Regions from separate parts of the Paenibacillus sp. fava2 genome, predicted to be linked through region 2. Evidence: riboswitches for the same ligand, from Rfam matches in the RefSeq annotation. Region 2 holds a riboswitch; each other region holds the start of a gene.

Region 1 (10,607 bases), 3.3 Mb from region 2:
GGTGGCACTGGCGCGGTGCGCCGTTTCGCTCACTTCCGGACTCGATGGCTGCAGGGAACTTTTGGCACAGAATTGGTTTGCAGAAATGAGAAATCTAGTGTTACAATTAGCAAAGGAGTCTATGGGAAAGGGCAGCACTGCAGTGGCAACAGCCGGGCAGAAGCTGGCCAAGACCGGGCTCGGTGAACATTTGGATACTCTGTTCAGCATGTTCCACCTCTGGTTCAAAGATATGCTCTACTTCCTGTACCGCAGACACGAAAGCATCGTTTTCATAGATCAGTTAGACTTTATTTCCAGACATGCCCGCGAGCGGAGCACAGAACAATGGGTCGCCTACATGGAATTCGCAGCGGAGAGCAAGCGCAAGCTCCGTTCCAATGCCAATGCGGCGCTCTGTCTGGAGCAGTTTTTAATCCGATTGGAAGGCTAAAGGTTTAGTTTAATATAATCCTCCGGATCAACGCTTCAGCCTGGAAGTAAGGGTTTCACGGATAAGGAAGGACAAGCATAGATCACCAGGGAGCGGATTTGCTTAAGGGTTCCTTTTACCGGCAAACAAGGGGGTTAATTTTTGTACAGCGTAGTAGGCGTCCGCTTTAAAAAAGCGGGTAAAATATATTATTTCGATCCGCTTGATTTCCCGATTGAACGTGATCAATGCGTTATTGTGGAGACGGCACGAGGGGTTGAATACGGTAAGGTTGTCGTTGGCAAAAAAGAGGTGCAGGAAGCCGATGTTGTATTGCCTCTCAAAAAAGTCATGCGGATCGCCGGTGAAACCGACGCCCGTGTGGTGGAGGAGAACAAGGGTGCAGCAAAGGATGCTTTCAACACCTGTTTAAATAAAATCCGCGATCATGGCCTCAAAATGAAGCTGGTGGATGTAGAGTTCACTTTTGACCGCAACAAGATTATTTTTTATTTTACCGCTGAAGGACGCGTCGATTTCCGTGAACTGGTCAAGGATCTGGCAAGTATTTTCCGGACCCGGATTGAGCTGCGGCAGATTGGTGTACGTGATGAAGCGAAGATGCTAGGCGGCCTTGGGCCTTGCGGACGGGTATTATGCTGCTCCTCCTGGCTGGGCGATTTTGAGCCGGTATCGATCAAGATGGCCAAGGATCAGAATCTTTCGCTGAATCCAACCAAGATTTCCGGCTTATGCGGAAGGCTGATGTGCTGTCTGAAGTTTGAGCATGATAATTACGAAAGCACGAAGGAAGAAATGCCGGCCGTAGGCAAGCTCGTTATAACCTCACTGGGAGAAGGCAAGGTAGTAGGCATTAACGCCGGAAGCCGAACGGTTCATGTGCAGTTGTTCGAAGTGGGCAAAGTTAAGGAACTTCCAATGGATGATGTTGTCGTCAAGTAAACCATATAAGGTTACTTTCGGGGTGGAAACTTGGAGAAGATAAATATATTTGCACACATGCAGGAGATGGAAGCGCAGATGGAAACCATGCGCGCCACGCTCGGAGATTGGAAACAGACGGTCAAGGAACTAATGGAAGCCAATCAAAGGCTCAGTCTGGAAAATGAACAGCTCCGCAAAATACTGAAAAGGGAAGCACCTTTGGATCCGGCCGTGGATACAGCTGAAGCAGAAGCACTGCTGGCTGCCGCTGAAGGAACAGAGGAGGTCGTCGGGGAAGGTTATGATAATCTGGCCCGGCTGTATCACGAGGGCTTTCACATCTGCAATGTCTATTTTGGACATTTGCGTACAGAGGGTGACTGCCTGTTCTGTCTTTCTTTTCTTAATAAATGAGGATATCCAGCCGTAGGAGATTTACGCCTACGGTTTTTTTTGAATTTATACACTTTAGGAGATTACAATGACAAATTCTTTTAACGAAGCACATGTGCCCTTGCAGCCCTCGGAGCGGATTGATGATCTGCTGACTCATGATCTGCGGATTATCCAGAGCGATGAGGTATTCAGCTTTTCAATGGATGCTGTATTACTGGCCCGTTTCGCCAGCATTCCGCCGCGGGGCAGAGTACTTGATTTATGCACCGGTAATGGCGTTATTCCCATGTTATTGACCACACGGACCAAAGCTTCTATAGAAGGGATTGAGATTCAGCCCCGTCTGGCGGATATGGCCCGGCGCAGTGTCGCCCTGAACGGCCTGGAGGAGCGGGTGCAGATTCATGAGGGTGATTTACGTGAGCTGCATAACATAGCCGGGTATGGTGTTTATGATGCAATCACCGTTAATCCCCCGTACATGCCGCTTAACGGAAGCGATCTCAAGCTGAATACGCACCAGGCTATGGCCCGGCATGAGATCGGCTGTACACTGGAGGAGGTCATTCAGGCCTGTGTCCGGCTCGTTCGTACCGGAGGCAAAGTTAGTATGGTGCATAAACCCCAGCGGCTTGTAGACATCATCAGTATAATGAGACAATACAGGCTGGAGCCGAAGATTATCCGGTTTGTTCACCCGAGGGCTCATCTGGAAGCCAATATGGTATTAATTGAAGCGGCAAGGGACGGAAAGCCTGAGGTGCGTTTACAACCGCCGCTCATCGTATATAATGATGACAATCAATACTGTCCGGAAATCATGGACATCTATTATGGAAACAAAGAGGATAACAGCCAATGACCATACAATGCCAGAGCAGTTTTCAAAAAAATTCAGAAGCCGCCACAGGTGCGCCAGGGGGAAGCGGCAGCCTGTATCTGGTCGCTACGCCGATCGGCAATCTGGAGGACATGACCTACCGGGCCGTGCGCACTTTGCAGGAATGTGACATTATTGCCGCCGAGGATACGAGACAGACCCGCAAGCTGCTAAGCCATTTCGAAATAACACCTTCGATGCTGTTCAGTTATCATGAGCATAACAAGGCGGCCAGCGGACCGGAATTAATACGCTATATAATAGAAGGTAAAAATCTGGCGCTGGTCAGTGACGCCGGTCTGCCGGCCATTTCCGACCCGGGTGCAGACCTGGTTGCACTCGCTGTCAGCCACGGTATTCCGGTCATTCCGATCCCGGGAGCTAACGCAGCGTTGTCAGCTTTAATTGCCTCCGGACTGCCGACCGCCAGCTTTACCTTCATCGGATTCCTTCCGCGTGAACGCAAAGATATCCGCGCTGTATTAACCGGCTTGCGTACAGAACAGAGCACGTTACTCTTCTACGAATCGCCGCATCGGGTAGCCAAGACGCTGGCTCACCTGCAGGAGACTTTCGGCAACCGCCGTGTCGTCCTGGCCCGTGAGCTGACCAAGCGCTATGAGGAATTTCTGCGGGGCACGATTGAGGAGTGTATTACCTGGTTGACCGAGCATCCGCCGCTTGGAGAATACGTCATTGTCGTTGAGGGAGAAAGCAAGGAGGAGGCCGAGTTGGCCGAATCTTCCTGGTGGCGTGAGCTGAGCATTGAACAGCATGTTGCCCATTATGAATCCTCTGGCCTGACACGTAAGGACGCTATGAAAAAAGCAGCCTCCGACCGCGGGTTGGCTAAACGGGATATTTATAATGCTCTGCTGGAGCAGGAGTAAGAGGGAGCAGAGGGTAAGCGTTCTGCCTTAAGCTCTCCTATAAAGAAGCTTCAAAACTCCAAACGAGCTGTTGGATCAATTCATATCAATTTATTTATAGAAATAATTTCATTTTGTACACCTATTTGGCACAAATAGTCCCTTTTATTAGCTAAAAATGTATTTTATACATTTATAATTAAGGAAATTACTCAATTTTGAGGTTCTATATGGATATAAGTGTATAAATTGCATACTAAAATATTTACCATAAAATATGGAGTAATTTAACTGTCTAAAATATAGCTATTCACCGCTGTGAGCGATTCCCGAAGGGAGAGCGCGTTTCTCCTCATCCTCATCACGGGAGCACCCTGCGCAGCCCTCATAGGCAAACCGCCTATAAGGGAGTCACTCGCATGACAAGGCCCTGAGGGCTTGCCCGATAAAGGACCGGTCTTCCGCCGAACAATACTTTTGTCCGCGTTGCTGCTTAATCAGACAAGCTTCCGGGTGTCCAGAGGGCCGGGGCCCTTTGGGGCCCTCCCTGTCAGGGAGGGTTTGGGAGGGTAAGTAAAGACATTTTATGTTGGCTTAATTATTATGGTTTAAGGTTTATAAGAAGTAAAAGATACAAATTAAAGGGGGAAAACGGGGGAAGCCCCATCATAACCGCAAAAAAATACCCCCCGCATAAACGGGAGGCCAAGGAGATATAAAAAGGTTAGAATTAACAATTGGATTAGTTCCTATTATAACCGATTTGATTTAATTTGTCACAGGGGTAGGAATAGCAGAAATGCATTCGTGACAAACGATTTTTCCCTTGAAATAAGTAACGTTCTCGGCGTTGCCGCAGAAAATGCAGGCAGGCTCGTACTTTTTCAGCATGATCCGCTCACCGTCCACGTAAATTTCGAGCGCATCTTTTTCTCCAATGCCCAGAGTACGGCGCAATTCGATCGGAATAACAACCCGTCCAAGCTCGTCTACTTTTCTTACAATCCCTGTTGATTTCATCATTGCAATCTTGCTCCTCTCAAAGTTCAAAAGCGTCATTATTCGACATTGTTCACCGTTTTATGATATTTATAATACCAACCATTCCCAAAACAGTCAACCTTTTTTGAGGCTAATTTTAAGGAATTTTTAAAAGAAAGCTTTCGCAACCCCTGCAGTTATCCGGGTTTTCCCGAAAAGTGCATGAAATTGAGTTGTCGATTTGCGGATATACAAATTACCATTATTCGACAAACTATGACATTATTCATTATTATAGACTTAATACCAATGAATTACTAATAAAATTATGGTGAAGGAGTTGATCCTGTGAAACAGCTGCTGTCAGAGGAGAAGGTTTTTAAGGACCCGGTCCATAATTATGTCCATGTGCAGGAAACCATTATTTGGCGTTTGATTAATACCAGGGAGTTTCAGCGCCTGCGGCGTATCCGCCAGCTCGGCACCTCCTATCTTACGTTCCACGGAGCAGAGCACAGCCGGTTCTCCCATTCGCTGGGGGTGTATGAAATTACACGGCGGATTATTTCCCAGTTTGAACGGAGCGGTTATAAGGACTGGATGCCGGAAGAGAGCCTCTTGACCCTGTGTGCAGCACTGCTGCATGATCTGGGACACGGCCCCTTCTCCCATTCCATAGAGGAAGCCTTCGAAATGAATCATGAAGACTGGACTTGCCGGATCATTCTGGAGGACACAGAGATTACAGCCATTCTAAAGGATGTTGCTGAAGATTTTCCCCAGAAAGTGGCCTCGGTTATCTCCAAAACCTATGAGCATGAAATTGTGGTCAACCTGGTATCAGGGCCGCTTGATGCCGACCGGATGGATTATCTGCTTCGCGATGCATATTATACCGGAGTTAACTACGGAACCATTGATATTGACCGTATTCTCCGGATGCTGCGCCCTTATCATGGCAGAGTAGTCGTTAAAGAGTCCGGCATGCACGCCATAGAGGATTATTTGATGTCCCGTTACCAGATGTACTGGCAGGTGTATTTCCACCCGGTAACCCGCAGCTCGGAGATTATACTCCGCCAGATTTTCCGCAGGGCGAAGGAGCTTTTCCAGAACGGATATGCCTTTGGATTCATGATTGAGCCTTTAAAGGACCTGTTCAGGGGCGAGGTGACTGTGGAGCAGTATCTCCTGCTGGATGAAGCCATGATTCAGACAGCCTTTATGCAATGGACACTGGAGCAGGATGAGCTGCTGAGCGACTTGTGCTGCCGTTTTATACACCGTAAACTGTATAAATATGTAGAGATAGAGAATCTCGATTCCGAGACCATTGGCGAAATCCGCCGCAGCTTTGCCGGTGCCGGACTAAATGCCGAATATGACCTGGAAATCGATTTTCCGACAGATCTCCCCTATGATGTATTCCGTCCGGGCGATGCTTTTGACAGCAAGCAGATTCTGCTGCTTGACCGCCATGATAAACTGCGGGAAATATCCGAGGTCTCTGATATTGTACGCTCAATCAGCGGGATTCACCGCGGCAGATATCATCTATATTTCCCGCAGGACAAGCTGCAAAAGGCTCTTCCGCTGCTGCCTTCCTCGATCGCAGAGATTTTTGCAAAATAATACAAAAAAAGTTGGCATTCATCATAGAAATGAAGACAGAAAGGAAGCTGTATAATGCGTCTATTTGACACACACACCCATCTGGATGCTCCACAATTCGACGAAGACCGCGAGGAAGTGATCTCCCGAGCAAGGGAAGCCGGAGTAACGAAGATGATTAATATCGGTTTTAACCGTGAGACGATCCCGACCACCATGAAGCTGGCCGAGACCTATGATTATATTTATGCAGCCGTCGGATGGCATCCCGTTGATGCAATTGACATGAAGGAAGGGGATCTCGAGTGGATTGCTTCGCTGTGCAGTCATCCCAAAGTGGTGGCCATCGGGGAAATCGGTCTGGATTATTACTGGGATACTTCACCGAAAGAGGTACAGCATGAGGTGCTGCGCAAGCAGATCGGGCTGGCCCGTGAGCTGAACATGCCAATCTGTATTCATAACCGTGATGCCCATGAGGATGTGGTGCGGATTCTGCGGGAAGAGAAGGCGAATGAGGTGGGCGGTGTCATGCACTCTTTCTCCGGCAGCTGGGAAACGGCAAAAATGTGCCTCGATCTGGGCTTCCATCTGGGCTTCGGCGGACCGGTCACCTTCAAGAATGCTAGGGTGCCCAAAGAGGTGCTGGCGAAGACACCGCTAGATCGCCTGCTGATCGAAACTGACTCCCCTTATCTGACTCCGCACCCCTTCAGAGGCAAGCGGAATGAGAGCAGTTATGTAAAATTAGTTGCAGAAGCTGCGGCGGAAATAAAAGGGATTGATTTACAGGAATTAGCGGAAATTACGTATACGAACGCACTGGTACGATTTGGTATTGTCTGAAATCGGGAGTAAAAGCGGTGAAAAAAGAAGTATAACCGATATATTAAATCTTTTTAAACTCAAAATGGGCGAATATTACAATATTTTAATCATTTTTTTGCGTAAACGTGGTTGAACCGTCCTTTACAACATGCATCAAAACAGGATATCATCTTTTCAGTGCAGTGAGCTGTTGTTACTGTGACAGTCACTGATTCATGGATCGTCTCGCTGAGTCTCCGTATGGAGAACGGGGGAACCAATAATGCACTGCCGCATGGGCGTACATAGAGTACAACACAAGAAATGCCGCAGACTTTATTTGATTTCTTCACGTGGTCTTTGGGGTGAATTTGAGGGCAACCGCCGTGAGCGGGTGACCTGAAATAGGGCGTCTCTCTTATGCCCGAACCCGACAGCTAACCCCGTAAGCGCAAGTAAGAGAGGAAACCTCGTGCATACACATTCCCGCGTATTCTAACATCCGGAGAAGCCACGAAAGAGTCCTCTATAGAACTCTTTTGGGCTTTTTTTGTTATGAATAATGCGGCTGTCCCCAGCATACTGTTATATAACAGGTTCTGGGAGTCATTATGCCGGGCAGGCGATCCATGAGCAGGAAACGCTTAAGATATGCGGGCGTATCCTGTTGCAATCTCAAACTTAGTTTCGTCAGATATGATTCAGTCAACTTTGATATACTATTTGGACGACGGGGCTATGTAAGGAGGATGGAGAGAATGGGCGTATTCCAACCAGAAGTATCCCATGATTCGCAATCATCCAGCAGGTCATTCGCATTACGGCTCAAGCAAGTGAATCCTCGCGTACTTTCACTTGCAGGTGCGGTATCCATTGTTATCGCACTGTTAATTCTGCTGTACGTACACGGCCAAGGTAATAAAGTAATCAACTTAGTAATAGACGGAGAAGTGCTGACGCTCGAAACGCGTGAGGCGCTGCTTAGCGACGTGCTGGCCAAAGAACAGATTACGCTTACGCCGCATGACGTAGTATCGATAGGTCTTAGCGATGAAATACAGGACGGAGACCGTGTTACCATTACCCGTGCGCAGAAGCTTACGCTTACTGCAGACGGCGCAACCAAGACGCTGTATACCACCGAGGATTCACTCGGGGACGCTATTACCAAGCTGGGCTACAGCCTGGATGGCGACGACAAGATTTTCCCTTCGCTAGACACCGCAGTTACACCTGACATGAAAGTCAAGATTGTCCGTATTACCAAGCAAACGGTACAGCAGACGGTAAGTTTGCCTTTCAAAGTCATCAAAACCGCAGATCCCTCCCTGTATAAGGGAGACGTAAGAGTTGCACAGGCAGGCAAGCCGGGAGCCATCATCCAGCATTACCAGAAGATCTATCAGGATGGTGAGCTGGTCTCGAAGACCCTGATCGGCAAGGAAGTGCAGACCGTTACCAAAGACAAGATCATTGCCGTTGGTATCAAGAAGCTTCCGACACCTGTTGTTGCTGCAGCAACCCCAACCAAAACCAAAACAACAACTACCTCCAGTTCTGCTAAAAAAGTAGCGGCAACAACCAACGTCGTGCACAAGGCAGGCGTAGACTTTGAATATAAGAAAATGATCAAGAATGTGTCGATGACAGCTTATTCTTCTGAAGAACCGGGCATCGGAACAAAGACGGCTTCCGGAACACGCGTAACTGAAGGCCGTACCATTGCTGTTGATCCGGATGTAATACCTATCGGCTGGTGGGTGTACATTGAGGGATTGGGTTTCCGCCGTGCAGAGGATACAGGCGGTGCCATTAAAGGCAACAAGATCGATGTTTACTACGATTCATTAAGCCATGCCCGTAATTTCGGACGGAAGTCCCGGACGGTATACGTAATTGGACCAGTGAAGCCGGAGTTGAATTAAGGCGGCAGTTTTTGCAAATTAGCGGTTTATACGATATAGTGAGGGTAGCACTTTATGAACGGGCTAGCTCATCACTTATACATTCTTTAGCCAAAAAGAAGGGGAGCGAATCCTCTTCTTTTTGTGTTGTAAGGGAAGGAGATCATCGCGATGATCAAAGAATTAATTGTAGTGGAAGGCAAAAGTGATACGGTAGCCGTCAAGCGGGCGGTGGAGGCCGATACAATAGAGACGGGCGGTTCTGCAGTTGACCGCAAGGTGATTGCCAAAATTGCGCTGGCTATGGAACGCAGGGGAGTCATCATCCTGACCGATCCCGACCATGCCGGTGAGCGCATACGCAAGATTGTCTCGTCCAAGGTTCCGGGCTGCAAGCATGCCTTTATTCCGGAGAAGGATGCAACCCGCAAAGGCGATATTGGAGTGGAAAATGCCTCGCCTGAGGCGATCCGCCATGCGCTGGCCAATGTGCATACCTCTTTTGAGGGTGCACCTGCGCTGATTGGCCTGGACGAGCTTATGGCGGCAGGGATGCTGGTGCATCCCAGAGCGGCTGAGCGGAGAATGGCGCTCGGCAATGCGCTCGGTATCGGCTACTGCAACGGCAAGCAGCTGTATAAACGGCTGGCGATGTTTGGGATTACCCGGGAGGAGTTTCAGGCGGCACTTACGCAAATTGATCAGGGAGGCATCACCATATGAGCGGACATGACCATATCTCGTCCCCGACACGGACAAAGGAAATTATTCAGCGGTACGGATTCTCGTTTAAAAAAAGCCTGGGCCAGAACTTTCTGATTGATCAGAACATTCTGGACAAAATTGTCGATGCAGCCGGACTCACCGCCTCTTCAGGAGCCCTGGAGATCGGGCCTGGCATCGGGGCGCTTACGGAGCGGCTTGCACTGGAGGCAGGCGCCGTCACTGCGGTGGAAATTGACCGTAGGCTGATCCCGATCCTCCGCGACGTGCTGGCGGCTTACCCGCATGTCAAAGTACGCAATGACGACGTATTGAAGGTGAATCTGCAGGAGCTGTTCGCTGAGGATTTTGCCGCGGTAGATAAGGTAAGTGTTGTAGCTAATCTGCCTTACTATGTAACCACACCTATACTCATGAAGCTGCTGGAAGAGAAGCTGCCGCTTGATAATATTGTTGTCATGATCCAGAAGGAGGTTGCTGAACGTATGGCGGCCTCTCCGGGCGGCAAGGAATACGGCAGCCTCAGCATAGCAGTCCAATACTACAGCGAGCCTGAACTGGTCTGCATTGTGCCGCGCACGGTGTTTATTCCGCAGCCGAATGTGGAATCTGCGGTAATCCGCCTGAAGGTGCGGGAACAGCCGCCGGTTGAAGTGGAGGATGAGAAGCACTTTTTTGAGGTGGTGCAGGCTGCATTCACGCAGCGGCGCAAGACGATTGCCAACAACCTGAAGGCCCGCTTCTTCCCCGGTGAAGGGCGTGAACGCCTTGAGGCGCTGCTCGCTGAAGCGGGAATTGAACCCAGCCGGCGCGGGGAGACGCTGAGCATTGCCGAGTATGCGCGGCTGAGCGCAGTACTGCTGGCAGCCGGAGTTAAATAGCATCAGGGGCGGGAATATCTAATTTCCGAAAATAAGCCGGTTTATGAACCAACCGGGGCCTTTGCCCATACGATGGGGGTAGAGGTGGTGTTGTAATGAATTTAGGAGATTTGGTCGTTCGTAAATCATATGGCGGAGATGTGACCTTCCGGGTAGAAAATATAGTACAGAATGCAGCCGTCATCAAAGGTACGGAAT
Region 2 (10,607 bases):
CCATCGTTGTTTTCCTCCTTATGTACCTTTAGCGATTGGTTTTCAAATCGTTTTGATCATTAAAAAAATGACGCATTACATACGCTTGAGTAATAGGATTGTCTTTTAGTCCCTCATTGGAGTGTTGCTGTGGTTGAATGGGCTGGTCTTCCGTTAAAATAGGTGAAGTTGTGGAGAAAGCGGTTAATGTAAATAATCGGGCTATTCCCATGAATACCACAATAGCTGTCAATAGAATGAGCAAAAGGAGACACAGAAGAAGGAGTTCCGAAAAAAAGGCGTTCAAGTTCAAATGACCATCTCCTTTAGTACGATCCGTTTAACCATCAGCATACAACTCACTCCCTTTGGCACAAGTTTTTATCAGATTTAGGCAAATTATGCCATAAAAATATGTTGAAATGATGTAGATATGAAGAAGATTTCACTTCTTCAATTGCTTATCGTTTTTTCTGTAAAATAGAAAAGTTCACGATTCACGCATGCTTTCAACATACATTCCACATACTCAAACTTTAAAATAAAAATATAAATTAAAGAAACTTTCATAGGAGGATTTCAAATGGAATGGTCTACATTACTCGTGCTGGTATGTCCTGTCATGATGATTGTTATGATGTTTACAATGAAAGGGGGACACTCTCACGGCTCCCCAAATCATCGTGTTGCAGCTGAAAGCCTGCATGACCAGTTGGTCGATCTGAAAGCTGAAAATGAGCGAATTAGCAAAGAACTGCAGAGTTTTAAAAAATAGATGGACAGAATATGCCGTAAGCGAGTATCGCTTACGGCATTCTAATGTTGAACTGTTCACTCATCTACACATTTTCAACACATTAATTTTGTAATATTAAAAAAACAGATAAATTTGAGGTGAATGTTCAGTGTCGAAACTCCAGGTATTAATTGTAGATGATGAATGGAATATGAGAAATTTGCTGCGGATTTATTTAATGAAAGAAGGTTTTGCGATTAAAGAAGCATCCACGGGGCAAGAAGCCTTGGCGCTGGTCCAAGCCCATTCCTTTGATGTCATTATTCTAGATGTTATGTTGCCCGATATGGATGGTTGGCAAATCTGTAAGCGTATCAGAGAACTTGTGAAAACGCCGGTATTATTCCTGTCAGCGCGAACTGAGACTAAAGATAAGATAAAAGGTTTGGGTATCGGAGCGGATGATTACTTGACCAAGCCATTCGATTCAGAAGAATTACTGGCTCGAATTTTCTCGCTGATTCGTAGATCAGTGATGAACCAGGAGGTAATTCCTCAACCGTCGCGCATGCTTCATTATCCAGATCTTGTAATCATACCTGAAGCCCGTGAAGTCCGGATTTGTGATGAATATGTAGAATTTACTCAAAAGGAATTCGATTTATTGGTGTCTTTTGCGCAGAATATCCAAAAAGCATTTACAAGAGAAGAATTAGTGGAACGGCTATGGGGCTATGATTTTGAAGGTGAGTTCAGAGTCGTCGATACGCATATCAAAAACATCAGAGAAAAGATGCATTTGGCCGGCTTGAAATATAACCCGATCCAAACGGTATGGGGGGTTGGCTATAAGTTTTATGTTCCGGGAGATGCCAATGAAAAATAACCGTATCGGCTTAAAATTAGGATTTGTTATTATCACGGTGTTTCTAATCGTATTGGTGTTTCTGGGCTTTACTATAGACCGTTTATTCACAAGTTTTTATATCGATCGGATGCGTACGGAGAATGAGGAATTGGGTTCTCATTTTGCGGTCATGGCCCAATCGGATAGTACTTCTGGTGAAATGATGAAAACTTTTGCAGAATTCTCGAACGTCAGTATTTTTAACGTCAATGCCAATAGTGATGTAATTCTACACTCAGGAACGCATGACTCTTCCGATCGAAAGATAATTCGAAGCTCGGATCTGGAAAGAATCTTTGCAGGAAAGAAAGTCAATTTCTTATATACCGAACCTTCCGGAATTCGTTACTTTGTTTCCGGACAACCAATCTATGTGAAAGACGTAGCGACCTCCGCCCTTTATGTCATGTCTTCAACCGAGAAAATGGAACAGTCATTACTTGCGGTCCGTAATCTTTTGATCTTGTCAGGGATTGGCGCTTTTTTATTGGCTCTCGGTATTACATGGATAATAGCCCAGTATTTATCCCGGCCTTTACTTAAAATGCAACAGGCCACACGGAAGATCGCTGCAGGGGACTTGGAAACACGTCTTGATATTAACAGCAATGATGAAATGGGCAGCTTGGCGCATGCAATCAACGATCTTGCTGTGGATCTTCAGCGATATCGGGATACAAGGCAAGAGTTTTTCGCTAATATTTCTCATGAACTCCGGACACCGATCACCTATTTGGAAGGCTACTCTCAGGTTCTCCAACAGGAACTTTATGAAACCGTAGAGGAGAAAAACAAGTATCTGGGAATCATTCATGACGAAGCGTTACGTTTGCAGCACTTAGTTGAGGACCTTTTTGATTTATCGAAAATGGAAGAAGGGAAGATTAATCTTGAGCTGGACTGGGTGAATATGTCTGATTTAACGCAGCAGGCGGTGCGAAAAGTGGAGCTCAAGGCAAGAGAAAAAAGCCTTAGCCTGAAATACAAGGAAAACGGTATGATGAAAAAGATTCGCGGAGATAAAAAGCGGATGGAGCAAATAATCCTTAATCTTTTGGAGAATGCAGTCCGTTATACCGAAAAAGGCGAAATTAACGTCTCTCTCTCATATACCAGCAGTGCTTTTCTCCTGGTCGTGGAGGATTCAGGGATTGGCATTCCAAAAGACAAAATCCCATACATTTTTGAACGCTTTTATCGTGTAGAAAAGTCTAGATCACGCCAATATGGAGGAACGGGCTTAGGACTGTCCATAGTGAAAAAACTGGTTGAACTGCAGGGCGGGGAAATTACAGTAACAAGTGAAGTAGACAAAGGCACACGGTTTGAAATTCAGTTTTACCAGCAGCCATGACGTTAGGAGGCAGGCTAATGAAAAAAGTGGAATGGCTAATTGCTGTTCTTTTGATCGGAATGGGTATAAGTTGCATGACGATATCCGCGGTATCCTTTCAAAGTCCCATAATACAAGCAAGTGGGATCATAAAATTGGTAACATGTTTTGTTTTATCGGGTTATTGAGTTTCGTTTCTTTAAGGATTTATAAAGCTCGAAAAAAACATTGAGACAAAGACTTTCTATTCGCAAAATTGCAAAACTCAATTTTTTCACAAAAACCACATCAAATCTTCATACTTTCAGGTTAATTGAAGATAGCTACACCTCATTCAAACACTGAAAGGAGAAGTTTATTTCATGACACAAGAACAGTTACAGGAGTGCATTGATGAATGTCTACGTTGTATGCAGGCTTGCAATTACTGCTACAAATCTTGTTTGGAGGAAGAATCCGTTGATATGATGAAGGATTGCATCCGTCTCGACCGAGAGTGTGCGGATATTTGTGCCTTTACTGCTCAGGCCTTGACTCAACACAGCACCTATTCCACGGAGCTGTGCAGACTGTGTGCTGATGCTTGTGAACGTTGTGGTAATGAATGCAGTAAACACCATCATTCGGCTCATTGCCAGAAATGTGCTGAGGCCTGTTTCCGATGTGCGGAGGTTTGCCGTAAGATGATCGCTTAACTTAACATTTGACTTTAAATGAATCAGATGAGCAAGGTTGTTATGTTTCCGTTGCTCATCTGATGTCAAAAGGACAGGAAAGGGTATAAGGAGAGTATGGATGGGTAGGGAGACTCAAACGATTAAGAGACGATATGACCGAATAGCTCCGCTTTTTCATCGTGTGGATGGAAAAATGATGAGGAGTTGGCGCAAAGATCTGTTAAGCGGCCTAAGTGGGAATGTACTCGAGGTAGGCATAGGAACAGGTGCTAATCTTTCCTATTATCCACCCGCCGTTCGCTTAACCGGGATTGATTTTAGCCCAAAGATGCTACAGTATGCCGAACAACGCGCAAAGGAACTGAAGATCGACGTTACTTTAATGGAGATGGATGTTCAAAATTTAACTTTTGAAGACCAGACATTCGACTACATAGTAGCGACTTGTGTGTTTTGTTCTGTCCCCGATCCGGTTCAGGGCATGAGAGAAATGAAGCGAGTGTGTAATAAAGAAGGGGAGATCAGGCTGTTAGAACACATGAGGAGTGAGCAGCCGATGGTTGGGAAATTAATGGATCTGCTTAATCCCCTAACAGTTCGTATCAGCGGGGCCAACATTAACCGGTATACGTTAAAGAATGTGGAATCTGCCGGCTTGATCATACAAAAAAGCGAGCCTTTATGTACAACCATTGTAAGACGATTGCTCTTGAGGCCGTAATCAACCGACTTCCCACGTCAATGGTATGAAATCTGTTTCGTTGGAGACGATAATGCATACGCGTTAGTCTGCATAAATTTCACAATTCACCTATGAAGGAGTGTTATTGATATGAAAAAAGGTTTGTTCATTTTAGCTACAGCGCTGGTGGTCGTCATCAGTGGCTGTGGAAATACCGCAAATAACGGAAATGAAGCGTCCAATACACCCAGTAACGCTGCATCCAGCATGAATCATTCAGAGATGGAACATGAGAATATGACAAGTGAAGTGCCTGAAGGATTAAAAGAAGCCGCTAATCCGGAGTATAAGGTCGGCGATCAAGTCATTATTACCGAGGGACACATGGCCGGGATGAAGGGGGCTACCGCAACCATTGTAGGGGCTTATGACACTAATGTCTACGCGGTATCGTATACACCCACTACCGGAGGAGATCCGGTTACCGATCATAAATGGGTTATCCAGCAAGATTTAAAAGATGCAGGAGACCAGTTTTATGCGCCTGGCACAGAAGTGGTGCTTAACGTTGATCATATGCCTGGTATGAAAGGGGCTACCGCAACTGTAGATACAGGTGAGCAAACAACCGTATACATGGTTGACTATACCCCGACAACAGGCGGAGAGCCAGTAAGAAATCACAAATGGGTAACCGGTGATGAGTTAAAAGCGAAGTAAACGAAGATGAAAAAAGCAGCCTCCAGGGGCTGCTTTCTTTTTTAATAAATAGAGGAATCTTGCAAAAATTGACGTAAATTACCGATGGAATAGGTGGATGAATGATATAATAATATTGGATTTTCGAAAAAATACATGAGGAATACAGGGGAATAGCATTACAAGGGGGATCAAAGTATGATTAGGGAGATTGCCGTTAAAAATGTGGCTACCTATAGTAGTGAGGGTGTACTTTACAGTGACCTGAAAAAAATTAACTATTTTTACGGCTCGAATGGCAGTGGGAAAACAACCTTATCTAATGTTCTTAAACAAATTGAACTTTATGCTGATAGTAGGATATCCTGGGTTTCCCAGCCATTAAAAACAGTGGTGTATAACCAAAAGTTTGTCGAGGAAAATTTCCACCAAGATTCAGATATCAAAGGTATCTTTACTTTGGGAAGAGAATCAACAGAGATTAAACAAACCATCCGAGACAAAAAAGACTTAGTTGATAAAGTAGTTGAGGAAATTCGTCGGTTAAGTTCTAATCTAGAGGTCAAACAAAAAGAGTCTAAACAAAACGATGATGAGTTTACCGACGATTGTTGGAAATTAAAGCGGAAATATGACGATATCTTTTCAGTGGCCTTTTCGGGTTTAAGAAACAATAGAATAAACTTTATGAAAAGATGTAAGCAAGCACCGACAGGCGGACTAATATGTGCTCTAGCAGACCTCCAAGCGCGTGTACAGAAATTGTTTAATGGTTCAAATGAGAAGCTACCTTTCTTGAAAAGATTAAAATAGAGCATCTGTCTGCGGTATGCAATCACCGGATTTTTCAGACCCCTATTATCGGTAAACAGGAAGTCGATATTGCTGTTCTTATATCCAAGCTAGCGATTAGTGACTGGGTTAAACAAGGACATACACATGTTTCTGAAGCGGAAGGAGTGTGCCCCTTTTGCCAACAACAACTTCCTGAGGGATTTACTGAAAAACTCAATGATTACTTTAATGAACATTACGAAAAAGAGATGATTGAACTCCAAGATCAAGTTGAACACTATAAACGGTGTTATCATTATCTTGAAAATCAAGTGCAAGAGTTATTATTGACCGACAAGAAAAATACATATTTGAATCTCGATCTCATTTCGCAACAATATGAACTGATCCTTTCGAAAAATGCACATAATTTGGACTTGTTCCAGCAGAAGCAAACTCATCCCAGTCATCCAATCGAACTGTTAACTATTGCGGCTTTCGTCGATGTGATCAATGAAGAAATCGTCCGAGCGAATGAACAAATTCAGCAGCATAATACTTTTATAGAGAACCGAGTGGATGAAGGGAATAAATTGATAACCCAGATTTGGGATTTTATCTGGAGTGAGAATCAGCAAAATCATGAGAAATATGTTCGTATAGATTATAGAACAGGACGAGCAATCGACAACCTTTCTGCAACATTAGCTCAAAAGAAGAATGAAAGAGTCGCATTAGAATCCGAAATTCACAGGCTGGAGGCTCAGATTACGAGTGTAATCCCCTCTGTAAACGAAATGAATCGGTTACTGAGGGCCTATCATTTTACTAATTTCAAATTCGCTCATACACAAAGTCAAGGAAATTATCGGTTAATCCGATCAAATGGTGAGGACGTTAATCAAACATTAAGTGAAGGCGAGAAAACGTTTGTTACCTTTCTTTATTTTATGCACTTATTAAACGGTAGCAATAACAGTGATTTAATTACGGAGAATAAAGTTGTTGTGATTGATGACCCCATTTCAAGCTTGGACAGTAACGTATTGTTTATCGTAAGCAATCTGATTTCCAAACTTATAGAAGATGTACGCAACGAAGAAAGTAATATCATTCAGTTGTTTCTTCTAACGCATAATGTCTATTTTCACAAGGAAATTACGTTTTCAAAAAACCGGCCCAAAAATGGCGCTAGGATGGCGGATGAGACATTTTGGATTATCCGAAAATGGAATGATGTAACCGAATCAACCCCGTATAACAGCAACCCGATTAAAAGCTCGTATGAGTTAATGTGGCAGGAATTAAAGTCAGCCAATCACAGCTCTTCCATCACCGTTCAGAATTTGATTCGTAGAATCATTGAAAATTATTTTAAAATCTATGGTAATTACAGCGATCAGGACATTATTGATAGATTCGAGGAGGATGAGAAGGTCATATGTAAATCCTTAATCTCCTGGGCCAATGATGGTTCTCACTTTGCAGGAGATGATTTGTATATCGAGCACCCGATGGATACAGTCAGCAAGTACTTACGGGTATTTGAAAAGATATTTGTGGTTACACATCATCATGCCCATTATAAAATGATGATGGGAATTGAAGAATCTCTGGGATCGGCTTTGGAACAAACACAGGTATCGTAATCGAAAACGTAATATCAATTAAACGACATATACGGGATTAGAAGACGAGGAGGAAGTAACTACTCGTCTTTTTATATACACCAAAGATATTGAAATATATTACAAAAACGTTACTATTGTTTCAGACAAAGAATGATATTGAGTGGTTATTATAAAGCAAAAATATGGAGAAACAATGAAGAAAGTACGTAGAAAATACGTTGATAGTTAAATTTTTAGAAGGATTGACAGGTGGCCTACTATCTATTAAAGTGTTAATAGTTACAAAATATTAATAAGTTGCCGAATTTCAGCGTTGAAAACGGGGGAACCATTTTTTGGGTGAATTATTCTTGCATGAAAGGGAATATAGGGAACCTTTAACCGAATCCTCAGCTAACTCCGTAGGCATTGAAGGGAGAACAAGTTTCTGAAGAAAGTCATCGTATCCATGTTGGCAGCCTCATTTATATTTGCTTCTGCAGCACCAGGTACATATGCTAGCGAGGTAACCTTGGACAGTGTTGTGAATCGGGTCGTAGGAACCCCTTATCTTTATGGAGGAACCACAACTTCAGGCTTTGATTGTTCCGGATTTATTCTATATGTACTTAAGAAGTTCAATGTAGATGACCTTCCGCGCACTTCTCAATCGCAGGCTAAAACTGGCATTCCTGTAGCCAAAGATGATTTACGTGAGGGTGACCTCGTCTTTTTTAACACATTTGGTTCTGGAATTTCGCATGCGGGCATTTACGTAGGTGATAACAAGTTCGCTCACTCTTCCAGCAGTAAGGGCGTAAGAATCAGCAATTGCTGAATAGAATAAGCCTCTATAATCAGAGCTGGCAACTTTCCAAGCATAGTTGCTAATCCAAAAGTGACCCAGCTAACACGACTAACGGAACTCGATATATTAACCAATCCTGAAGGGATAAACGGGAGTATTCTTAAAGCAAGAATAAGAAAGAATGCTTCATAACCAGAAGTTTGTTGAAGTCTCTTCAAATATTTATTCTCATTTTTTAAACCTCCTATTAAGGACAAGACCCCCCTGCGATAGAGAACAAAGCTAATAATTGCCCCGAGCACTTCTCCGAAAAAGGAAATAATCATTCCGTTAAGAAAACCGAAAAAGGTGATGTTAGCTCCTGTGAGAAATACACTAGGGATGAATGCAAAAATGCTTATTAATATATTTAAAACCAAACTTAAAATAATGGCGAAATAACCACTTTCACCTAACAATTCAACGATGTGCGTAGTCATACAAAATCCGTTCCTTTTTTATTTGAGATAACCTGAGCTCATTATAACAGGTAAATAAAAAGCTAAACATAGATCTCCTAATTCTACGTTTAGCCAAATATATGTGCTTATGGAATAGTTCATTTTTTATTTAAGAAAGTTATAGGATCGCATCTATATCATCAGTTGAATTAGGCTTCACTTCAATAATCATTCGCAGAGGTAAGCAAATGATAGATTGTCTTGGTCTTGATATTAAACCAAAGCTAAAACAGATTTTTTGCGGACAGTCCGATTCAATTACTTCGATCCCTCTATCATGAACTTTGAGTATATCGTATCCTCTTTTTGTTTGAATCTTGATAATTTGGGGCTCATCTGTGAGTTCTACCTCTTTATATAGTTTATTATTTATACGTATACTTGCATAAGTACCGGTATCGGGCTGATCCTTTCTAAGCAACTCTACTCCTAAAAGAGTCAGGGCTATTAGCAAAATACATGTGATAAGAATTAAATCCGCTTTCTTAATACCAATTTTCTTCATCATCTTGTTCATCTCCAGCTTAACAGATAGTCTCATAGTATCTGAAAATAGTGTGTAAACTATGTGGAGGTATTTATAACAAGTAATTTTTTTTGAAATTAGTAAACCGTGTTTAAAAAGAGCGCCTCAACTAAGGAGCTCTTTTCGTTTTATCCCAACTTTTCTTCACTGTTCTGAGCAACTTGTCTTCTGAAGTGCTTCCTAAGCAATGATGTAGCTCGAATAGTCGGTGGACAAGAACATAGTCCTATCAGATCTCGCCCTAGCGGGGTTTTCTGTTTAAAGATCAAGTTCTTGTCCTTTTCTTTGGACCGATATAGAAAAATGGAAACTGTTATCACTTTCCAATAACCAACAAATACATGCTTCAGTTAGCGTACTTAATATAATGGGGAAATCTCCGCAATTCCCTCGGTTACCGGTTCTGGCTATTCTGCAAACACCTGAATAAGCTGATTCTACTTGTTGATAGATAAAAGGCATCCAGTGATGATTTGACTTAATATTGCTTCTTATTCTTCTTCCACTTATGAATAACGACTGCTTCACTAAGCAGCCTCATTAAATGCGTTGTATCTCCACGATTACACATGGTAGATTAATCCATTGTTTTGTCGATATAATGTAAGTATATAGAGTATTATTACTTTAGGGGGCATGTTATGGCGCAATATGCATTTTTCAAATTTATCGAGAATTGGGAGCAACTTACTCAAAGTGGTGTTCTTGAAGAAATGAATGAGCATCGATTTATAAGATTAGATGCTGAAGTTATCAAAACTAGTGAAATTGCTAAGATAAAATCTTTAAGTATTCCTCTCATTTGCCCAATTTGCGAAGAACGGATGTATTTTAATAAAGGATATCTCAGGATAAAAGATGACGCGCAATATCAAAATAAAAGTCCCTACTTTTATCATTCAAATAAAAATGCTTGTCATTTTGCAGAATCATTACCACATGCGCTAACTAAACGTTTTTTGTTTACTAAATTAAAGGACGCTGGATATGTGGTAAAAGAAGAGTATCGGCATATTGTTGAAGGAAAGAGAGTAAGAGCTGATGTTGCCGCATTTGCTGGGGAAGACGGAACCCCCACACTAAAGCTCGTTGTAGAGGTACAAGCTTCTTCAGGTCTCCTAGCCACACTGACCAAGAAAATAAATGCCTACTATACTGAAGGAGTTCCGACAGCATGGGTTTTACTGTTAGATAATTTCTTCACAGGTTATACAGGAACTACAAATAGCATTTTTAATCCCTTAACCGGTGAGTATGAATCTAAACCCTTAGAACCTGGTGATGAAAATTACTTTGTAGTTACAGGTAAGGACAGTAAAATCTTCACCTTACTAATGAACGAATATGGCTATGTATTAGCAATTAACTATAAGGGG
Region 3 (10,607 bases), 3.4 Mb from region 2:
GTAGGAGTAACTGCAGCGGTAATTACATTGTGACGGGCTGGACAGGTGTGGCGGATGTGATGGCGTGGTTTATGTGGCAGGGCTGCTAGTGCGGCGGGTGCTGGTGGTGCGGCAGGTATGGCTGGTGTTGCGAATGCGGCGAACGTGGCAGGATTTGGAAGTGTGGCGATATTGCTGGTGCGGCGGGTGCTGCTGGTGTGCCGAGTGCTGCTGGTGCGGCGAATGTACTGAGTGTGCAGTGTCCATGAGCTTAGTTGGATTTTCGCCACTTAATTCCACTATTTCGCGTCATTTAAGACTATTAATTGGAAAATTGCCACTTATTTCGGGCCATTTATCGCTTTACAGGCCATTTTGCTGAAATTAAGTGGCGTTTTTCCAACTAGTTTCCCGGTAGCAGGGCTCCTCGGCGAATTAGTTGGCGTTTTTCCACTTAGCTTACCTGACAGTGACTAATCCGCAGATTCTGAAGCCTTTCTAAGGGAGCTATGCTGAATGCGCATAGTCCCTAAGAAGCCTGTTCGAAATGCGAATGCAAGCCTCGCCTCAGGAGCGCCTCCGGCAAACGGCAAGCTCGCAGCAGCAAGCCCGCATTTTCAGCGGGCATAACGCTGCCGCAGCGTCACTGCCGTCTCCAGTACACGCGGATCGCTATACTGGAGATCATAGCCGGTCTCCTGCCGCAGCCTGCCGGCCGGAGTCAGCTGTACGCCCCGGCGCGCTACGGCCTGCCGGATGCCTGCGGCGTACGCGGCCGCCGCATCCGGTCCGCCCAGCTCGCCCAGGGCGGCGATGGTCTCCGGGCGGACCCGCGGATAGTCAAGCGACTCGTCCCCTCCGGACGCAGTCTCATAGAATCCGCGGATTAGCTCTCCGCGCTCCCGCCCGGAGCCGGAGACCACCACGAACGCGTGCACGAAGTACGCGCCGCTCTGCCTGCGCTGGGCGATGCCGCAGAATTTGCGGCCGCCGATGGCCAGGTCGAAATCGCCGGGGCAATACGAGCCGGCGATTTCGCCTGCCCTGATCTGTGCAGCCGCCTGCGGATGGCTTGCAGCTGCGGCTTCGGCAATGAGCGAAGCCAGCAGCCGGAAATCATCGTGAAAGTCCAGCTTGCCTGGAGCTTTCGGCAGAATGAGCGACACATTCACAACGCCTGTGTCGAGCGGCACGGCCGCCCCGCCGGAATGGCGGACAGCCGTGCGGAAGCCGGCCTGCTCCAGTCCGGCCATCGCTGCCTCCGCATGGGGCAGCTTGCTGTCCCGCAGCCCGAGCACCACCCCGCCGGGATGGCTCCAGATATGGAGGCACGGCGGGACCAGCCCGGCTCCGACATCGCGGCACAGCGCCTCTTCGAACGCGAATGGAACCAGCATATCGCCGGCTTCCGCAGCTGTCAGTTTCTCCGCCGGATGCTCGAATAGCACCAGTTGGGAAGGCAGCTCACTTGCAGAGCTCTGCTTTTGCCCTTCAAACAGTTTGCCAAGTCCTCCTGCTTCTTCATATGAACCCACTGATGATTCCCCTTTTCCTGTTAAGTTTGCTCTATTGTACCCCATCGCCCCGTCTGCGCCCATAAAGAGCTGTAAAGTCATTTGAATTCCGCTCCGGCAACCGTTATCCTTATATCAAGGAAGAAGGTCCCAGCATTAGAACGAGGCTGTGCCAAAGCTCATGCAACAGCAATACACAACGTATAGGAGTGATGCCGCATGACCGTAGACCAACTGGCAAAGGACAAGCAGACGAATAAAACCCGGCAGTGGGAACAGGCGATGATCAAGCTGTATGTGAATTTCCGCGATTACAGCAAGGATGCGCTCAAAGACTTCGGCGAGGAGGATATTCACCAGGCGAGAGTGAACAGCCGCAAGCTGCTGACCCTGCTGTCGATCCTTGATCCTGACCATTCTGCCGCCGGAGAGCTATACTCCAATTTCAAAAAAGCCCAGAAGCGGCTCGGTAAAGTCCGGGATGCTGACGTGTTAATTGAATCGTTCAAGGAACGGCGCAAAGTGGCCAAGAAGGACGGCGATGACAAGACTGCCGGGCTGCTGAAGGCTGTCATCAAACACCAGAAGGATCAGCGCAAAAAGTACCGCAAAAAGCTGGAAGCCGAGCTTCCGCAGCTGGCTGGGAAGGAACTGGACGGCTTGTGGAACGATTTTTTGGCTGGACCGCTGGAGTCCCTGGTCTTGAAAAAGGATGCCAACGTCGTTATGCGCGAGCTTGAGGTTGCCTTCGATCAGAAGAAAAAAACCTGCAAGGCACTGTTCAAGGGACCGGATGCCGTATCGGCTGAAGCCTTTGAAGCGCTGCATGACCTGAGGATTACCGCCAAGGAGCTGCGCTACACCGCAAATGCCGCCTCTTTTGCACTCAATCAGAAATTCCATACCCATGAGGATTACTACAAGAACATCCAGGAGCAGCTTGGCATCATTAACGATAAACGGGTCTGGCTGGATACGCTGCAGTCCATTGGACGCGACGAGCTGGGCGTAGGCAAAAAAACCTGGAGCGCCTTCACCGACAGCCTGAAGAACGAAGTGCTGGAAGCGCTATATCATAACGAGGTTGTACCGGTTGCCGGGAAGCCCCGGACAGATTCCGGCGAAGCTTAATAATCCGTCCCTTATAAAAGAAGCGGGAAGCGCATGATTAACATGCCGCTTCCCGCTTTTCACTTTACCCGGCAGCCCTGCTGCTTCAGGCCACTCCAGCCGGATTACAGCTGCCTGGCTGCCCATAAGGCGCTTCTGCTGATCAGTCTGCGGAACGGTTCGATGGAGAAGGACGGCAAGTGATGCCCCGGCATCAGGTAGACAACCCGGCCAAGCCCGAATTCGTGGCACCAGGCCGCCTGCCGCATTGCTCCCCCGTGCAGATACTCTGCCAGAATAGTAGTCTCGAAGTACGGCTGCATGTCAAAATAATACGGCTCGTCCTCAATCTCAAAATCTTCGATCCCCTGGACAATCGGATGCTCCCGTACCGCCGCAGGTATATTGATTCCGAGCGCTGTATAGGCAGGGTGATGGGTAAAGTGCCCGCCCAGCATCACTCCAAGCTCCTGATTTCGCTGCATGGAAATACCGTTATGAACCACCAGCAGGCCGCCGCCCCCGGCGACGTAAGACAGCAATGCGCCGCTATGGGCCGGAGCAATTTTGTGATCAGAAAACTCAGCGTAAGACACAACCAGCGGATAGTCAGCCAGTGTCTGCGGGTTCAGCAGCCCGAAATCCTCGGAAGGCTCAACCGTAAATGCAGGCGACAAAATCTCTTGAAACGCCTGGTCCACTCCGGCAAAAGGATGATATTTCACTTCGCTGTAGCTGCCCAGTGCAAGGGCTTTCAGTTCCGGCATCAGAATATACACCTCTTTCATATCAGGTCTGTTCGGCTATTAGGCCTGTCTTTCTCACCTTAGCATGGCCCCCGGGTTTTTACAACGTTCCGGACATCCACCCGGGAAAAAGCCTTTTTGCTTTAATTTTGAACTATGCTACAATCATAGTTACAGGTTAACAGCTATTCTTAACCGGCAGTACCCCATACTAATCTTGTATCCCAGGAGGTCGATATTCGATGTCTATTCAACAGCTGCATACTTCTGATGAATTGCACCAATATGTCGGGCAACCCGGCAAAAAACTGCTTTTCAAGCACAGCACAACCTGCCCGATCAGCGCCAAAGCGCATGAGGAGTTCCAGGCTTATGTCCAAAGCTCGGATACGCCTGCAGCGATTGTCCATGTCATTGAGGACCGTCCGGTCTCCAATCAGATCGCCGAAGAATTCGGCATCAAGCATGAATCCCCGCAGATTTTCCTGCTGGACGGCAGCGAAGTGAGCTGGAACACCTCCCACTGGAAAATCACCCGCAGTGCCATCAAGGAGGCCGTTGAGCAATGAGCCAGCCGGTAATTGTCTATTCCACCGCAGGCTGCAGTGACTGCAATCAGGTCAAGCAGCTGCTCACCAGTCAGGGTATTCCTTTTGAGGTACGCGACATTATGGCCAGCGCAGTCTATCAGGAGGAAGTCGAAAAGCTCGGTTTTATGGGTATCCCTGTAACGGTATCCGGCGACCGTGCTGTTAAAGGCTTCAACCTGCCTGAGCTTCAGGAACTGATTGCCGCCGCCAGATAACAGCCTATTGGCCGCAGTATAAATAAAAAGGTATTCCCTGGTCCGAAGCCCGGGGAATACCTTTTTTGTGCCTGCCGGTGTATCTTTATTCGCATTCTGCAGCCAGATGGCCGACCTGCCCGCTGTGGCTGTAGATGACATTGTCTGCCCCCAGCCCTTTATAGACTAACCTCGGTCTCATGGAGGTAGTAATTACGGAAATCGGCCCGCTCGTCCACGTGCGGCACATTTGCACATAACGGCAGCATAAAGCGACACTGCTCTCGAACAGATAGATCCGGCCTACCGGAAACGGCGGTCTGAGCCAGGTGTTCAGAAGCCGGGTATCCACCTCAAAAATCTTCTCAACCCCCAGCTCCGCCAGCCGCTGCTTCTCGGCCGGATTATTGGCAAGCCCGGCAAATCTGCAGCCCTTCATTTGAAGCAGCTTGATAAATTGCTCTCCCGCCTTTGTCGGCGCACAGATGAGCACATATTCTTCCTGAACGTCCATTTCCGTCTCCCCTTTCCCCTCATCTCTATCTGTACAGATCTATAAAAGCACAGCAAAAAACCACAAAGGATTCCCTTTGTGGTCCAGTTAACGGTCACAATGCGCTGATCCTCTCTGCAATACGCTTACGAGGTTAGCTGCCGGATTCGGGCGTTGAGAGTCGCCCTACCTGTCCGCTGCATTGAGATTTCGCACTTCACGCAGCTGCCAGGATTCACCCCATAACCGGCCGGTCTGCTTGCACCCTGACTCCGGTTGTTGGTTCCCCCGCTTTCCGTAGACGGAAATTAAGCGGATATTCTATTTAATTGGGGTTAAACAGATGTATCATACCTTTAAGAGCATCCGCTTGTAAATCGCCAAACCGGGCGGAATAACCTCCGGGAAGGGAAGAAACCTCCTGAATAGCGCTTTCTTTCATCTTTTTCTCTTCAGTTCTTTAAATTGCTTCGATTTCTTCCCTTTGCTGCTGCTATTTTTACTGCTCTTGGCAAACCGCAGGAAAGCCATCAGACAGCCAAGAATGCCCAAGCCCAGCAGTAGCGTCTGCAGCGCTCCCAGCAGTGTGCTCCCTTCCGGCTGCAGCAGGCTGCTGGCTATAATCAGCAGGACGGAGACAGCGACCAGTACAGGTGTTTTTAGATTAATGTTCAAGATTACCACTCCTTAGTACAAAGGTACACTATTGCCGGCCGGATCACCAGTCCCCGGCAGATTAAGCCATTTACGCCAAATAAAAAAGGGTATCAGTCCTGTCAGGACGACACCCGTTTCTATTCTTGCCTCTATTTCCGGACTACTGTATATCCCTTATCCTGCAGCAGCTTCACAATGCCATGCTCGCCCAGATAATGTGCCGCGCCGACCACGATGAAATACTCCTCGTTTTTACCGTTTTTGAGATATCCTTCAATCTTGTCGGCCATACCGATATTGCGGTCAACCAGCATTGCCTTGTAGTATTCCGCATTCCCGGCAAAGCTGTTGGTCAGCTGCAGCAGCAGCTCATCATCACCTGATTTCCAGATCTCAGCCATCACATCGATGCTATCATCAATCACATCGTAGTTTTCGATCGCCGCGAGCAGGTTAGCCTCCTGCAGCTCTTTGGAGAAGTTGTTGAACATGCCCAGCTGGGATTCGTAGGATTCCAGCTCTACAATCGGAAGTTTACGCTCAATTGCCTTCTGTATAAAGTACAAGTCGATTCCGGAGGAAGCCTCGTAGCCGGCCGTCGCTGATTTCAGGCTGCTGAGCGTTGTTTCCGCTACCCATGGCTTGAATTTATCCAGTGCATTTGCCTGAAGACCTGCCTCCTTCAGCACCACGCCAAGCTTGGCATACGTCTCACCGGAGATATGATCCTTCAGTGTAGTGCCATCCTGGTACATCCCCATGTCCAGAACCAGCTTCTGCTGTGCTTCATCTGCTGCTTTGCTGATGTCGATTTCTACACCAAGGTAATCGGCTTCGGCAAAAGCTTCTTCAAACTCCGGGCTCAGCGGGTAGAAGCTGTCATCAGCAATATGCATGGAACCGACCAGATACACGGTATTGCCGTTGCTTTCGACTTCCCACATGAAGCCGCGGCCGCCTGCAGTATTTACTGCGGTCTGGCTGGCTCCAGCTGCAGTCTTGGTCTGCAGAATAACAGTACGGGTCTGCGCATCCCAGCTGACCTCGTAACCTGCGGCATCGCCGAGAACCCGGACAGGTGCATAGGTCACACCGTTGATTACCGTCAGCTTGCTTTTTAATGTTACGGCTTTGCCGTCAATGATTGCATAGATGGTGTCCCCAGCCGCATTCTGCAGCTTCGCATCCATAGCCTCGAGCGTAGCTCTAAGGGGAACAAGCATTGTACCCTGATTGTTGACCGGTGATCCTGTCTTGTATTCTACGGTCTGGTTATCCACCTTTACCGCCGGCTGCTGCGGAGCAGCCAGAGCCGGGGCTGCTGCCCCGGTAAGCAGTCCTGCGGAAAGAGTAAGAGAGAATAGCATTTGCTTCCAATTTTTCATCAATGTTGTCTCCTTCAGCTTATATAGTCTACTAATGAACACAATATAATTAAGCAAAATCAGGAGGCTTGAGACACTTTACTATAAAGTTTCCAGGATAAGTACAGGATGACCGTTACGCTCTGCTTCTGCGTTCCTTTGCCAGCCCCCACAGCATAACCAAGACTGCTGCCCCGCTTAGGCCTACGGTCAGCCCCTGGATGAAGTCACGCACCGGGGAACCGCCTGTATCGATTACAAGACCAAACATAATCATGTTAAAAGCACATACTGCAAGAAAAAGAATGTTCTGATTTTTTTTGTTCATCATGTTGGGTTGCTCCTCTTATTTTTAATTTTTGTATGATTAGATTTTGTAAGCCTTCATTGCTTTTCTGATTTCCTTGATGCTCGGGCGTTTGCCGTACATCAGGACGCCTGTGCGGTAGATCTTCGCCGCCAGCCAGCCGAACGCAAAGGTAGTTGCCAGCAGGATAACCAGTGAAACGATGATCTCCCAGAAAGCGACCTGGCCGACTCCGATGCGCAGCAGCATGCTGAGCGGTGAGGTGAACGGGATAAAGCTGGCTACCTTGACCAGGGTTGTATTAGGAGCCCAGATACTGAATAAAGGAACGTAGAAGTTCACGAAGCCGATCATCATAATCGGCGTTACCGCCTGGCCGAGGTCCTCAGTACGGCTGACAATCGATCCCACCGCCGCATAGATCAGGGCATACAGGAAGTAGCCCAGGATATACAGGATAAGTCCGTAAACCAGCAGTCCAATATTCAGCTGGCTCAGATCCAGTTCAAAATCAGCCAGGATACCGGAGTTATGCGGCAGCATCAGATTGGCGGTCACACTAAGTGCAATAATTGCAATCTGCATCAGTCCGACCAGGAAGATACCAATTACCTTGCCGAACATCTGCGTCAGCGGGGAAGCGCTCGTAATGAGAATCTCCATGATGCGCGAGCTTTTCTCCGAGGTTACTTCCGCCGAAATCATATTGCCTGTCATCATAATCGACATGAAGAACAGAATCAGAAGCACGTACACCACTACATAGTTGATCGTTGCGGCCGTCTGTTCAGCCTCTTCCCCTTCTTGGGCTCCGCTGGCGCTAAGCTCCTGCGTACCGATCGTTACCGGGGCATACATAGCGGCAACCTGGCTGTCCGTCAGTTTGTCACCGACAATCAGCTGTGTATTTACCGCCTGCAGGGCACTCTGCAGATAGGTCTGCAGTTCTCCGCCAAGCTCGCCGTCCTCACTGTGATAGGTTACCGGCGGCAGGCCCTCACCGCTTGCCTCCCCGAAGGTCAGGTAACCTTCGATGTCGCCTTTATCCAGGCCTTCCTTCAATGCCGCATCATCAGCAGAAGTATAAGACACGAACGTTACAGCAAAGGCGTCTTTCTCCTGATCAGCTGGTACTGGAGGGGCAGAAGAGGACAGGAGCAGCTCAGCTGCAGGATTACCCGTTTCTGCGATTACCGCGATTTGGCTGCGGTTTCCGCCATCAGCCTTATCCTCACCCTTGAACACTTTAATGAAATAAGGAATGTTCATCCCGATGCTGAGCAGAATAACAAGAATCAGCGTTGTTACAAGAAAGGCCTTGGTCTTCACCTTATTCTTAAATGTAAATCCGATAATCGTTCCCATCTTATTCATTTGATTCACCCACCGCTCTGATAAAGATTTGGTTTAGCGTCGGTTCTTTAATCTCGAAATGCTCAACTTCGCCGGCAAGAACAGCCTGCTGCAGAATGCGCTGTGCTGCGCCTATATCACTGATTGATATTGAATAACCCCGCTCCTGCCGCTGGACTGCAGTAACACCGGCAATTCCTTCAAGGCCTGCAACTTCTCCGGCCGTCCGCAGAATGACTTCCTCCCGCGGATACCCCTTCTTGATCTCACGGATATCGCCCTGCACCACTGTATTGGAGCGGTCAAGAATCGTAATGTGTCTGCACAGCTCCTCCACATGCTCCATCCGGTGGGTGGAGAACAGGATGCTAGTGCCCTGATCACGAAGCTCTTTGACCGTATCTTTAAGCAGCTCTACATTGACCGGATCCAGTCCGCTGAATGCTTCATCAAGCACGAGGATCTGCGGCTTGTGGACAACGGCGGCAATGAAGCCCATTTTCTGCTGATTGCCCTTGGACAGCTCTTCAATCTTCTTATTGTAGTACTCTGGAACCTCGAAACGGTCCAGCCAGTAACGCAGGCTCTTCTCTGCATCGCCGGCAGCCATTCCGCGCAGCCTGGCAAGATAGATAATCTGATCGCTGACCTTCACCTTCGGATACAGGCCGCGTTCCTCGGGCAGATAGCCCATCAGATGCTGCAGCTCATTGCTGAACTCCTTGCCGTTATAGAGAATTTTTCCCCCATCGGGATAGATCAGGCCAAGCACCATGCGCATTGTTGTTGTTTTGCCGGCTCCGTTCGCACCAAGCAGCCCGTAAATCTCGCCTTGCTCTACCTTCAGATTAATACCGTTAACCGCCGTCTTATCACCGTACTGCTTCACTACATGTTCCAGCTTCAAAGCTTCCATTGGTTAATCCCCTCTCTTCTGGTCTAACAGGACCGGACGGTGTCCTTGTGTCCATAGGCTAAGTATTTCATCCAGCTCCAGTGCCCGGCTCTTGAGTACCTTTACGCCCAGATCCAGGATGCGTTTCTCATTCCGGGAAAATTCCCGGATTATAAAAGAGGCTACGCCAGGCTGCTCCCAGCCAAAATGCAAGGCTTCCGGAAGCTCTGCCGCCAGCTCCTGCAGCTCCGACTCATCCGCCGCATTCACCCATACCTCATTCCATAAGCCGAACAGGCTGTCTTTCTCGGCCATGCCGAGCAACTGTCCCTGATGCATAAGCACAATATAATCGGCGAGCCGCCGCACTTCTTCAACAATATGAGTACAGATCAGCACTGTTGCGTCTGTGTCATCCATAAATTTGCGCAGCGTTTCAATCATGATCTTCCAGGCAAACGGATCAAGTCCGGAAGAAGGCTCATCCAGCAGCAGCAGGCGGGGCCGTGCGGCCAGCGCCGCAGCAATTTCGAATTTGCGCCTTTCCCCCTTGGACATTTTGCCCAGCCGGGCATCCTGCGGAATTTCGAATTTCCGGACCAGCTCTTCAAAGTACTTCTGGTCCCAGGAAGGATACCACTGCCGGCGGAAATCCGCCGCCTCCTCTGCCGTCCAGTAATTCTCCTCCGGCTGTGAGGTTTCCGGCACATAGGCCATTCCCTGACGGAGCGCAAGCGGCAGCCCTCCGGGATGATTCTGTTCGAACCAGCGGATCTCGCCTTTCTCCGGGAAGCTCAGCTGCAGCAGCATATGCAGCAGTGTGCTTTTGCCGGAGCCGTTCTGACCGACCAGCGCGGTTATATAGCCTTGCGGAAGGCTCAGATTAAGCGGCCCGACCATCCGCTTATGCCGCTTCTTGCTTACATTCCTCAGTTCTATGGCTTGCTGTACCATGAAACGCCCCACCCTTCATGACTTTGTGTTGTATTTATTCTCTACAACCTCTGTGAACATCCGGGTCAGCTCCTCTGCGCTGCACTGTACAGACAGCCCTACATCGACTGCACCCTCAAGCGCTTTGCGGATTGCATCCCGTTTGTATTCCTCCATCGCACCTGCTCCGACATGAGAGACAAATGTGCCTGTGCCCTGCCTCGTCCGCAGCAGCCCTTCATTCTCCAGATCCTGATAGACCCGGCGGACTGTAATGACACTGCATTTCAGCTCACCCGCAAATTCACGGATAGAAGGAAGCAGCGTTCCCTCTGTGATACTGCCGCCTATAATGAGTGACCGCAGCTGTGTCTCGATCTGCGAGTATAGCGGTTCGGCACTGTTTTCATTAATTTGAATAGGTATCCACATCCTTACCTCCGCCCTCTCATACGAGATCGCGGCTCTTCAG

The links. Region 2 has a riboswitch for cyclic di-AMP ahead of AC4G46_RS17225 (C40 family peptidase). Riboswitches for the same ligand answer to the same signal wherever they lie in the genome.
Positions count from the first base shown of each region.
Region 1: it holds a riboswitch for cyclic di-AMP, as region 2 does, so the genes downstream of both, AC4G46_RS00140 (resuscitation-promoting factor) here and AC4G46_RS17225 (C40 family peptidase) in region 2, are expected to answer to the same signal.
Region 3: it holds a riboswitch for cyclic di-AMP, as region 2 does, so the genes downstream of both, AC4G46_RS02685 (hypothetical protein) here and AC4G46_RS17225 (C40 family peptidase) in region 2, are expected to answer to the same signal.

Region 1 covers NZ_CM177755.1:22,554-33,160, forward strand. Annotated here, with positions in the region: gene holB (DNA polymerase III subunit delta') at 1-433, shown strand, start outside; gene AC4G46_RS00105 (PSP1 domain-containing protein) at 575-1,375, shown strand; gene yabA (DNA replication initiation control protein YabA) at 1,406-1,771, shown strand; gene AC4G46_RS00115 (tRNA1(Val) (adenine(37)-N6)-methyltransferase) at 1,839-2,615, shown strand; gene rsmI (16S rRNA (cytidine(1402)-2'-O)-methyltransferase) at 2,612-3,523, shown strand; gene AC4G46_RS00125 (AbrB/MazE/SpoVT family DNA-binding domain-containing protein) at 4,271-4,525, opposite strand; gene AC4G46_RS00130 (HD domain-containing protein) at 4,832-6,115, shown strand; gene AC4G46_RS00135 (TatD family hydrolase) at 6,170-6,940, shown strand; cyclic di-AMP (ydaO/yuaA leader) riboswitch at 7,139-7,368, shown strand; gene AC4G46_RS00140 (resuscitation-promoting factor) at 7,660-8,826, shown strand; gene rnmV (ribonuclease M5) at 8,977-9,528, shown strand; gene rsmA (16S rRNA (adenine(1518)-N(6)/adenine(1519)-N(6))-dimethyltransferase RsmA) at 9,525-10,409, shown strand; gene yabG (sporulation peptidase YabG) at 10,505-10,607, shown strand, end outside.
Region 2 covers NZ_CM177755.1:3,984,238-3,994,844, forward strand. Annotated here, with positions in the region: gene AC4G46_RS17175 (Alp7A family actin-like protein) at 1-4, opposite strand, end outside; gene AC4G46_RS17180 (hypothetical protein) at 29-292, opposite strand; gene AC4G46_RS17185 (DUF2933 domain-containing protein) at 563-754, shown strand; gene AC4G46_RS17190 (response regulator transcription factor) at 885-1,601, shown strand; gene AC4G46_RS17195 (sensor histidine kinase) at 1,591-2,976, shown strand; gene AC4G46_RS17200 (four-helix bundle copper-binding protein) at 3,318-3,650, shown strand; gene AC4G46_RS17205 (class I SAM-dependent methyltransferase) at 3,751-4,353, shown strand; gene AC4G46_RS17210 (YdhK family protein) at 4,465-5,034, shown strand; gene AC4G46_RS17215 (AAA family ATPase) at 5,212-5,826, shown strand; gene AC4G46_RS17220 (AAA family ATPase) at 5,832-7,436, shown strand; cyclic di-AMP (ydaO/yuaA leader) riboswitch at 7,707-7,841, shown strand; gene AC4G46_RS17225 (C40 family peptidase) at 7,867-8,235, shown strand; gene AC4G46_RS17230 (TVP38/TMEM64 family protein) at 8,193-8,684, opposite strand; gene AC4G46_RS17235 (NusG domain II-containing protein) at 8,824-9,213, opposite strand; gene AC4G46_RS17240 (hypothetical protein) at 9,873-10,607, shown strand, end outside.
Region 3 covers NZ_CM177755.1:573,378-583,984, reverse strand. Annotated here, with positions in the region: gene AC4G46_RS02710 (lipoate--protein ligase family protein) at 597-1,595, opposite strand; gene AC4G46_RS02705 (CHAD domain-containing protein) at 1,713-2,624, shown strand; gene AC4G46_RS02700 (ThuA domain-containing protein) at 2,729-3,370, opposite strand; gene ytxJ (bacillithiol system redox-active protein YtxJ) at 3,592-3,918, shown strand; gene AC4G46_RS02690 (glutaredoxin family protein) at 3,915-4,154, shown strand; gene AC4G46_RS02685 (hypothetical protein) at 4,240-4,647, opposite strand; cyclic di-AMP (ydaO/yuaA leader) riboswitch at 4,753-4,951, opposite strand; gene AC4G46_RS02680 (hypothetical protein) at 5,065-5,301, opposite strand; gene AC4G46_RS02675 (TraB/GumN family protein) at 5,433-6,668, opposite strand; gene AC4G46_RS02670 (hypothetical protein) at 6,784-6,978, opposite strand; gene AC4G46_RS02665 (ABC transporter permease) at 7,015-8,328, opposite strand; gene AC4G46_RS02660 (ABC transporter ATP-binding protein) at 8,321-9,223, opposite strand; gene AC4G46_RS02655 (ATP-binding cassette domain-containing protein) at 9,227-10,156, opposite strand; gene AC4G46_RS02650 (GntR family transcriptional regulator) at 10,172-10,567, opposite strand; gene AC4G46_RS02645 (hypothetical protein) at 10,584-10,607, opposite strand, start outside.